2 regions of the Williamsia sp. Y712 genome follow, and region 2 is predicted to be linked to the other one. Evidence: riboswitches for the same ligand, from Rfam matches in the RefSeq annotation. Region 2 holds a riboswitch; the other holds the start of a gene.
What was found. A riboswitch is a leader RNA that binds a small molecule or an ion and turns the genes downstream of it on or off. The one in region 2 is predicted to bind S-adenosylmethionine.
Positions count from the first base shown of each region.

Region 1 (5,208 bases), on a different contig from region 2:
GAACCCGACCGGTTCGCCAAGCTGGTATTGCTGACCCCGTCGCCGCGCTATGTCGACGACGAATCCGATGGATATCGGGGTGGCTTCACGCGTGGTGACATCGACGAACTGCTCGAGTCTCTCGAGAGCAACTACCTCGGTTGGTCGGCGTCGATGGCGCCGAACATCGCGGGTAACCCGGAGCGACCGGCGCTCGGCGACGAGTTGACCGAATCCTTCTGTCGAACCGACCCCGAGAAGGCGCTGGTGTTCGCCCGCGCCACCTTCCTGTCCGACAACCGCACCGATCTCGCGCGTGTCACCGTGCCAACCCTCGTGATCGAGTGTGCGCGAGACTCACTGGCACCCCGCCACGTGGGCGCATATGTGCACAGCCAGATCGGGGGCAGCGAACTCGTCACCCTCGACGCGAGCGGACACTGCCCCCAGCTCAGCGACCCCGTGCCCACCACAGAGGCCATCGTGGCCTTCGTGGGTGGCCGTCGATGAGCAAGGACCACGGCGATATCAGGTCACCGGACGTACTCGATGAGAGTCTGGAAGACCTGTACGAGAACGCACCGTGCGGGTATCTGTCGACGTGGCCGGACGGGCGCATCGCAAAGGTCAACACCACTCTGGCGGTGTGGCTCGGATACGACCGAACGTCATTGCTGGACAGGCCTTTCAGCGATCTGCTCACCGCAGGCGGGCGCATACACTACGAAACCCACTTCGCACCGCTACTGCAGCTGGTAGGGGTGCTGAGCGGAATCACCGTCGACCTCGTCGCGGCCGACGGCCGACGACTGCCCGTATTCGTCACCGCGAACGTCAAGATCGGTACCGATGGCACCGCCGTGCTCATCCGCATCACCGTGCAGGACGCACGTGATCGACGCGCGTACGAGAAACAGTTGCTCGCCGCACGGCGCCATGCCGAAGAAGAACGTGCGCGCGTACAACTGCTCGCCTCGACCCTTCAGCGCTCACTGCTTCCACCGTCGTTGCGACCTCCCGACGGCATGGAGGCAGCAGCCCACTACAACGCTGCATCGATCAACGATGTCGGCGGCGACTTCTACGACCTGTTCGCCCTGTCAGAGCACAAGTGGGGGTTCTTCCTCGGCGACGTGTGCGGAAAAGGGGCCACCGCAGCGGCGGTGACGTCGCTGACCCGTTACACGCTGCGCGCTGCAGCGGTGTACGACGACGATCCGATTGCGGTGTTGCACAACCTCGATGCCGTGCTGCATTCGAACTATCACGGCGACGAACCTCGTTTCTGCACAGTGATCTTCGGCGTCCTCACCCGCGCCGACAACGGATTCGACGTACACCTCGCGAGCGGGGGCCATCCGCCCGCGCTGTTGCTCACCGCCGCAGGCCGAGCGCAGTACGTGAGTACCGAGGGCGGCCAACTCGTCGGCATCCTGCGCGCTCCCAGATTTGTCTCTACCCGGATTCACCTCGACGCCGGCGACACCCTCGTGCTCTACACCGACGGGCTCACCGAGGCGCGGATCGGGCCGGGTCCCGAGCGGTACGACGACAACGGTGCGCTGCTCGAGTTCGCGGCGGCACACACCCCGACGTCCGCAGGCCAGATCATCGAGGACTTGCGAGAGTTGCTCGACGGTTTCGGTGCCGGCCTCGAAGACGACACCGCGCTCATGGCACTGAGCGTCCCCCACCCCGGGGTTTAGAGCGTGCGGAGGGCGGCGAGGAGCAGGTCGACGTCCTCGGAGCTCGAACCGAGGCCGAGGCTGGCGCGCACAGCCCCTGAGCCGTGGCCCAGACGGTCCAGAAGCGGATGGGCGCAGAATCGTCCGTCGCGCACCCCGATGCCGTGTTCGGCCGACAGATGGGCTGCCACCTCGGCGGCCCGATGCCCGTCGACGACAAAGCTGACCACACCAACGGCATCGGTGCTGTCGGTGAAGATCTTCAGGGCATGCACGCCCGGGATCTCGGCCAGACCATCGCGCAACCGGTCGGTCAGTGATGTTTCATGGGAAACAACGGCCTCCCCAAGGGATTCGATTTCGACGCAGGCCGCCGCGAGCGCAGCCGCACCCAAGACGTTGGGCGAACCACCTTCATGACGGGCGGGCGCGGGCGCCCACTTCACGTCCTGCTCGGTGACGTTGAGCACCGCACCACCACCGGCGAGATACGGGTCGGCGGCATCAAGCCAATCCCTCAGTCCAACAAGCACTCCGGCCCCGAAGGGCGCGTAGGTCTTGTGTCCCGAGAATGCCAGGTAGTCGATGCCGCAGGCAGTGATGTCCACCCTGCGGTGCGGAACCAACTGCGCGCCGTCGACAGCGATCCGAGCACCGTTGCGGTGCGCAAGATCTGCCAGTTCACTGACCGGCAAGATCTCACCGGTGACGTTCGACGCACCGGTGACCGCCAGCAACACCGCACCGGTCTCTTTGAGTGCGGTCTCCACACGGACGATCGTCGCGGCCAGCGTATTCGCAGCACGGACGACGTGAACATCACTCCACGGCAACAGATTTGAATGATGTTCCAGATCGAGGACGACGACTTTTCCCGGCACGCAGCGAGCCAGGAGGTTCAGCGAATCGGTGGTGTTCCGCGTGAAGATCAGGCAGTGCTGCTCGCCGGCACCGACAAAGTCAGCGACCTGCGCTCGGGCGGTCTCGTACGCCCGCGTCGTCACCTGCGATGCGTAGCCCGCGCCCCGGTGCACACTCGAGTAGGTCGGTAGTAGTCGCGTTATCGCATCGACCACGCTGCACAATGCCGGCGCACTCGCCGCGTAGTCGAAGTTGACGTACCGCGTGGTCGAGCCATCCCTCAGTGGGGCCTGGGTGTCCGAACCCTCTATCGCTGCAAGAGCATTCAGGTTTCGGTTCAGTGTTGCAGTGCTCATATCTCACACCAGCTTCCGGTGTCAGGGATCCCGCACGCACCAAGTTTCGAACCTGCCGATGGAGCAGTTCGGAACTCGGACGGTGGGAGGTCCGCGCTTGCCTGTTCGGGTTCGAACAGGCCAGGTCTTCACCCGGAGCACCCCGCCGCGATGGAGGGTTGCTGACCAGCAAGCCGGGGCTATGCGCTGGTACTCGTGACCGACGACGACGCTAACAGACTTCTTCGGCGTCGTCCATACCCATGTGCTTTAACTTCTCGGCGATCGAAACTCCGCGCATCCATCGGATTTGGGCAGCAGCGTGCGTATGGTTCTGTCCAACAGTTGAAATCCCCTGGCCCGGACACGCACATACGGTGCCCGGATTCGCCTGGTGGACAACAACTGCCCTGTGTCAACGAGTATCAGCGCCAAGTTCCAGCTTGCTGGTCGGCAACCCTCCACCGCGGCGGGGTGCCCTGGATGAAAGACACGGTCCCAGCCTTCACCGGCATGGGACAAGCGCGGGTTTCACGCAAGCGAGCCCGAAGAGATTCCCGGGAGCTTGATGACCTTGTTCAACGCACCACGCGGTCGAATCCTGAGCATCTGCCGGGCCCATTGCATGTGCAGCAGTTTCAGATGTTTCAGGTCGTCGAAACCGGCACTGCGGAAGTGTTTTTCACCAATCCTCGAAGCGAGGACACCAGGGCCCCTGTTGGCGTCGATACCAACAATCGAGGGGCTCACCGAACACAACAGAATCGAGGTCACGATATGAGTTCCGTCAAGGTCGACACCGTGGTTGTCGGTGGTGGCGCGATAGGTTCGGCCGCCGCCTGGCAACTGGCGCGCCGGGGTGTCGAGACCGTGCTGCTCGAACGATTCACCCCCGGCCACACCAACGGCGCCTCACATGGCGCCTCCCGCATCTTCCGCACCTCCTACGCCGAGCGCACCTACGTCGCGCTCGCGAGGGAAGCGGAAGGACTCTGGGCCGACCTCGAAGCCGAGTCCGGGACGCAACTGCTCACCGTCACCGGCGGCGTCGATCAGGGATGGACTCCGTACCTGTCCCAGATCGCAGATACCCTCGCCGACCTCGGACTCGTCCATCATTGGCTCGAGCCCGACGAGGCCTCGCAGCGCTGGCCCGGAATCAGATTCGACGGCCGCGCGTTGTACTACCCCAACAGCGGGCGACTACATGCAGACAACGCTGTCAGCGCACTACAACGCGGCGCAGCAGCTCTCGGTGCAGAGGTTCGACACGAATCGCAGGTGATCTCGATCGACGTCACAGACGAGAACTCGGTCACCGTGCGCACCGATGACCAGGAGTACGTGGCCCGACGTGTGGTGGTGGCGGCAGGCGCCTGGGCGACGAAGCTGTTGTCGGGCATCGCAGCGCTGCCACAGATCACCGTCACCCAAGAGCAACCCGCACACTTCGTACCGCGTGACCAGGACGCCGAATGGCCCAGCTTCGGGATCTTGCATGACCCGGACGGACCGAACGCGCCCGAATTCGGTGGTGTGTACGGCTTGTCTTCGGGTGCCGAAGGCATCAAGGTCGGCTTCCATGGAACCGGACCCGTCGTCGACCCCGACCACCGCGATTTCACGGCGGAACCACGGCAGCTCAAGGCCCTGCAGGAGTACGTCCGTCATTGGGTGCCCGGCGTCGATGCCGACGAACTGACCCCGATCAGCTGCACGTACGCGACCACGCCCGACTCCAACTTCGTCATCGACCGCCGCGGTCCGGTTGCGGTCGCCGCCGGATTCTCCGGACACGGCTTCAAGTTCGTGCCCGCCATCGGCCGCCTCCTCGCCGACCTCACCGCCGACAAAGATGCCCCCGAGTTGTTCTCATTCCGTTCCCACTCCGCAGAAAAGGTTGTCTAGCCATGTCGAACTTCGCCAGCCCAGCCGATACCGAGACTTACGGCGAGTACACGATCACTCGCGAACCGGACGACACCCGACCGGTGTATCGATTCGCCGGACGTATCAGCGGCGACGGATCCACGCCGTACCCGGCTGTCTCTGATCGCTATCACGTCTATTCCGGCTGGTTCTGCCCGTGGGCTCAGCGGGTCACGCTGGTCATCGAGCTGGCCCGCCTCACCGATGCGATCAGTGTCAGCTACGTCGACGGTGCCCGCGATGCCCGCGGGTGGGCATTCCGCGAAACCCACGGCCCCGACCCGGTGAACGGCTTCACCCTGTTACGCGATGCCTACGACGCCACCGAACCTGGCTTCGATGGCCACGTGTCGGTCCCCACCCTGTGGGATCGCGAGACGAAGCAGGTGGTGAGCAACACGTTCGACACGCTCGACGCC
Region 1 covers NZ_JCAIUN010000003.1:162,892-168,099, reverse strand. Annotated here, with positions in the region: gene AC1D75_RS20040 (alpha/beta fold hydrolase) at 1-489, shown strand, start outside; gene AC1D75_RS20035 (PP2C family protein-serine/threonine phosphatase) at 486-1,685, shown strand; gene AC1D75_RS20030 (aminotransferase class V-fold PLP-dependent enzyme) at 1,682-2,881, opposite strand; SAM riboswitch class IV at 2,970-3,082, opposite strand; SAM riboswitch class IV at 3,274-3,391, shown strand; gene solA (N-methyl-L-tryptophan oxidase) at 3,638-4,768, shown strand; gene AC1D75_RS20020 (glutathione S-transferase C-terminal domain-containing protein) at 4,771-5,208, shown strand, end outside.
Region 1: it holds a riboswitch for S-adenosylmethionine, as region 2 does, so the genes downstream of both, AC1D75_RS20030 (aminotransferase class V-fold PLP-dependent enzyme) here and AC1D75_RS06685 (aminotransferase class V-fold PLP-dependent enzyme) in region 2, are expected to answer to the same signal.

Region 2 (5,208 bases):
AATCTGGCCGTTCCTTGTGGCCGCCGCGATCATGGTCGTGGTCCTCGGTGCGATCGTCCTCATGCAGGTACTTCGCCCGGCGGAGGATCGGCTGACGGACCAGGCGAAAGTCACCCACACCGTCAACGACTACTACACGGCCCAGAACGCGATCAATTACACGAGCTACCGTGCCGTTTTCTGTACCGCCGAGCTCGAGTCCGCGGACTTCCCGACCCAGGAAGAGTTCACCACCGAGTACCGCGCCGCGCGTGATGCCGAAGGCAAGATCGAGGTCGGCAACATCTCGGAGACCGTCGTCAACGGCGATCGGGCCACGGCCAACGTGCACTGGTTCCGGGAACAGAAGAGCGAAACCACCATCACCCCTATTGTTCTGGTCAAAGAGGACGGCAACTGGAAGGTGTGCGCATGAGCTACGCAGGCGATCTGACCCCCCAGGAGGCATGGAAGATCCTCGACGAGGATCCGACGTCTGTGCTCGTGGACTGTCGGACTCAGGCCGAGTGGAGCTACGTGGGCGTACCGGATCTGTCCGGTATCTCCAAGAAGGCGATCCTCATCGAATGGGTCAGCTTTCCTGATGGTGCCCGCAACGCCGATTTCGTGGGGCAGCTGCGTGAAGCCGGTGTCCAGGACGACCAGCAGGTGGTGTTCCTCTGCCGGTCCGGGCAGCGTTCGATCGGTGCAGCCGAGGCCGCGACCGCCGACGGGGTGGCCAAGGCGTACAACATCCTCGACGGTTTCGAGGGTGCGACCGATCCGGACGGACATCGCGGTGCGGCCGGATGGAAGGCAACCGGCCTCCCGTGGCGACAATCGTGACCCCGGCGAGAAGATTCAAGACAACATATTGCGCACGATGGAGGACGAGTTGAACGCCAAGCTGCCCGAGGGACTTTCGCCCGAGACCCTCGCTGTGCGCGGAGGCCTCATGCGGTCCGGTTTCGACGAGACCTCCGAGGCCATGTACCTGACCTCGGGGTACGTCTATTCGTCCGCAGCTGCGGCCGAGCGGGCTTTCACCGGTGAAGACCAGCGATTCGTCTACTCCCGCTACGGCAACCCGACCGTGGCCATGTTCCAGGAGCGGCTCCGTCAGCTCGAGGGTGCCGAGGCGTGTTTCGCCACGGCCAGTGGCATGGCGGCGGTCTTTGTGGCGCTCGGTGCGCTGCTCAAGGCGGGGGACCGGCTGGTGGCGGCGCGCAGCCTGTTCGGTTCGTGCTTTGTCGTGTGCAACGAGATCCTTCCCCGCTGGGGCATCGAAACCGTCTTTGTCGACGGCGAAGACATCGAACAGTGGGAACAGGCACTGTCGAAGCCGACCGACGCGGTGTTCTTCGAGACCCCGTCGAACCCGATGCAGACCCTGGTCGACGTGGAGCGTGTCTGCGAACTCGCCCACGCCGCCGGTGCACAGGTTGTGCTGGACAACGTCTTTGCGACCCCACTCCTGCAGAGTGGCCTCGAGCTCGGTGCCGACGTGATCGTGTATTCGGGCACCAAACACATCGACGGCCAGGGCCGGGTGATGGGTGGGGCCGTGCTCGGGAGCAAGGAGTACATCGACGGTCCGGTGCAGACCCTGATGCGGCACACCGGTCCGGCGCTGAGCCCCTTCAACGCCTGGACGTTGCTCAAGGGACTCGAGACGATGCGGTTGCGGGTCGACCATTCGACTGCCGCGGCACTGCGAATCGCCGAATTCCTGGAAGCCGATCCGCGGGTGGCGCGGGTGAGATATCCGTTCCTGCAATCACATCCGCAGCATGATCTGGCGAAAAAGCAGATGTCGGGTGGTGGCACCGTGGTGACGTTCGAACTCGCCGACACGGGCGCGGCATCCGGAAAGGCGCGGGCGTTCGAGTTGCTCGACGGTCTGCAGATCGTCGACATCTCGAACAATCTCGGGGACTCGAAGTCGTTGATCACGCACCCGGCCACCACCACCCACCGCGCGATGGGACCCGAGGGCCGGGCCGCGATCGGGTTGTCCGATTCGCTGGTCAGGCTGTCGGTCGGATTAGAAGGTGTGGATGATTTGTTGAAGGATCTGGACAGGGCCCTGTAGGGGAGTCGCACGACTCCACCGAGGTCGTCATCGGAGAAGGAGGGTGGCATCTTTCACTCCCTGGCGGATTGGGTCATCTCGATCGTGCAGTCAACGCCGCCGTGGGCGGTGTACCTCGTGGTCTTCATCGTCATCTACTGCGAGGCGGCCGCGCTCCTGGGCCTGATCATGCCTGGTGAGACGATCCTGCTCGCCGGTGGCGTGGCTGCCGCCGTCGGCGAGACCAACATCGTGTGGCTGATAGTCGGTGCGTGCGTTGCGGCGGTACTCGGTGACTGGACGGGCTATTCCATCGGCCGCAGATCGGGCGGCCGCATCACCGAAACCCGCTTCGGTGGGTGGGTGGGGCAAGAACGCTGGCAAAAGGCCGAGGAACTCATCCGCCACGGCGGGGTCGCCACCGTGATCGGCGCGCGCTGGATTGGATATGTCCGCACGGTCACCCCGTTTGTGGCCGGGATGAGCAAGATGCCCACGCGCCAATACTTGCTCGCGAACGTGTTCGGCGGGGTCGTCTGGGTGACCGCGGTGTGCATCGTCGGATATGCGGTGGGCGAGACGGTCGGGGCGACGCTGATGTTCTATCTGGCAGTTGGTGCCGGAGCGCTCATGCTCACCTACTTCGGCTTTCGCTGGTGGCGACACCGGAGTAGGTCACAAAAGTCCTCTGCCAGCGCGGAATAACATTCACGCCGGGTTAAAGAGGTTCGACATTTGACACGGAAATCAAATGCGCTGCAATGTGGTTATCGGTGATGAGTGTCAGCGTCAAGCCCCGGCTTGCTGGCCGGCAACCCTCCATTCGCGGCGGGGTGCTCCGGGTGACAACCTGGCCGGTGTCTGTTCGGACGGCGGCAAGCGCGGACTCCGGCGGAGTCCTGATCCGAAGGGATGCGGGTGACAAGCTCCTCCACCAGTGATGTCAGGGAAGAAATCGCCCGGTTAGTGAAGGCACGCCCGACCGATCGAGTTCTGTTCGCGTCCGATCTCGCCGAGGCCGTCGCACTGGTCGCCGGTGTAGCACCCGGCGACGTCCTGACACTCGATCTGGACGCCGACCTCGCGGCCACCACCACCGACGGTGCTCACCGTGTGATGCCTGCGCAGGTCGATCTGAGGACCACCCTTGCCGCGGTGGATAGTGAACTCGAACGTCGGCCTGCCGCACTCCTGATCGTCCCCGCAATCGCCGAGGCCACCGGCGAAGTTCTGCCACTGCCCCCACTCGCCGCGATCGCGCATCGACGCGGCGCGCGACTGCTCATCGACGGTAGCGAGCTCGTCACCCGGCGGGCCGTCAACCTCACCAGCCATGGAATCGACTACCTGGTGTTGTCCGGCCGGTCCGTAGCGGGCCCGGCTGTGGTTGTCGGTCGCGGCGACTGGCTCGCCGACTGTGCCGACGCCATCAGTCCCGGTCATTCCCCGGCCAGCGCGTTCGCCGACCTCGGATACGAGTGGGTCGGTCGCCATGAGCAGGCATTGTCGCAGTGGCTCGACGCCGAGGTGGCTCGGATTCCAGGTATCCGCCGGCTCCAGTTGTGGCCCGATGCCCGGGACCGGGTGGGAATCGCCTCGCTGACCGTTGCGGGCCACCCCGACCCCATAGTCATCCGCTGGGGTGCCGGCACCAGCATCGATGAGCTTGCCCGGCAACTGAACTCAATCACCGAGAATGTTTTCGAGCAGGAGAAGTCATGACCGAAACCAGTCGCGCCGCCACCCCACGGACGCGTCCCGAACTGCTGGTTGCCATCGACGGTGACGACCACCCGATCGCCTGGAGCGGGCGCCGTCCGGCCGATGCGCGGAGTTCGGCGGTCCGTCGGATCCGCCAGCCGGACCTGCGGGGCGGCATCAAGGAGCGGGCTGCGTTGCGCGCCGGATGGCAGGACCTCGGCGAGGATCCCGCGGATCTGCTGGTGGCGTTGGAGATCGACGTGGTGATCGCCGAAGATGCGGCCACCGCTCGGGCCGAGCTCCTCCGGCTCGGGGAGTCGCGATTCGGCGACACCGTGCGCTATGTCGGCACCGCCAACGGACTCGTGACGCTGATTGTCGACGTCTACGCCGCCGAGGTCGCCGATGCGGTCATCCTGCGGCCCCTCGACCAGGGACGAACAGGAGATCGGCCCGGCTCGGCGCAACTCATCGCCGATCAGGTGCTGCCCGGACTGCTCGAGCGGGCTGCGGCAGCCTGATCCCGCCCACCACGCCTGCCGTCAGGCGTGGTGAGGGGAACGGTCGATCAGCTCTCGCCGTTTTCCCAGCGGTCGACGATCCGTGCGCGAGCATCCTCGGTCAGCGAGCCGTACAACCGCAGTCTTGCCATGCCGCCGTCGGGGAAGATGTCGAGGCGGGCCTCGGTCATCGGTCGATCGACGTCGATGAGGAACCGGTGACGGGTGTCGGGTTGCAGGGGCGATCGGCCCAAAACGTCGAACCACTCACCGTTTTCGCCGTCTCGGCCACGAATCGTCGCCGACCCCGGCGCATTTCCCAGGAAGTAGCTGGTGTCGAGTTCGGCGAGTCCGATCGTCGATTCACCGGCCAATTTGACCTGGACCCAGTCGTTTCCGTCGTCCCGTCGACGCGAGGTCTCCCAGCCTTCGCCCATCGTGCGGGCCCGGCCGGGCATCAGGAGATTGTTCGGGGAGCCATAGAACATGTTGGAACAGGCGGTGATCATGCCGCCGTTCTCGAGTGCGGCCAGGTCAAAGTGTCCGTAGGACAAGAACTTCGGATCCGGGACGCCGCGACCGTGCACGCGGAATCGCGCCACGCCACCGTCGGGATGGATGGTGAGCCGCACGTGGGTGAAGCGGTCCTTGGAGTCCACCCGGAACGGATTCTGGGTATCGCCGTTGACCTCCACGCGATCGACGATCGTCTGCCACTTCGTGTTTTCCAGCAGCTCCTGGGTGGTCGGAATACCTTCGACCGCAGCAGCTTCCACCGAAATGTACGGCGGGTAGTTGCCGACGAACCAGGACGTGTCGACCACGACGCCGTAGATGATGCCGGGTACGCCCAGGCGCACGATGGCCTGGTCAACGCCTGCTTCACGTCGTCGCCGGGTCTCCCAGCCGTCATAGACCTGACCCTTGTGTCCGAACGTCGCCGGTTGATATTCGGCG
Region 2 covers NZ_JCAIUN010000001.1:1,419,935-1,425,142, forward strand. Annotated here, with positions in the region: gene AC1D75_RS06665 (Rv0361 family membrane protein) at 1-415, shown strand, start outside; gene AC1D75_RS06670 (rhodanese-like domain-containing protein) at 412-825, shown strand; gene AC1D75_RS06675 (O-succinylhomoserine sulfhydrylase) at 863-2,071, shown strand; gene AC1D75_RS06680 (DedA family protein) at 2,156-2,755, shown strand; SAM riboswitch class IV at 2,823-2,938, shown strand; gene AC1D75_RS06685 (aminotransferase class V-fold PLP-dependent enzyme) at 2,969-3,772, shown strand; gene AC1D75_RS06690 (hypothetical protein) at 3,769-4,272, shown strand; gene alc (allantoicase) at 4,320-5,208, opposite strand, start outside.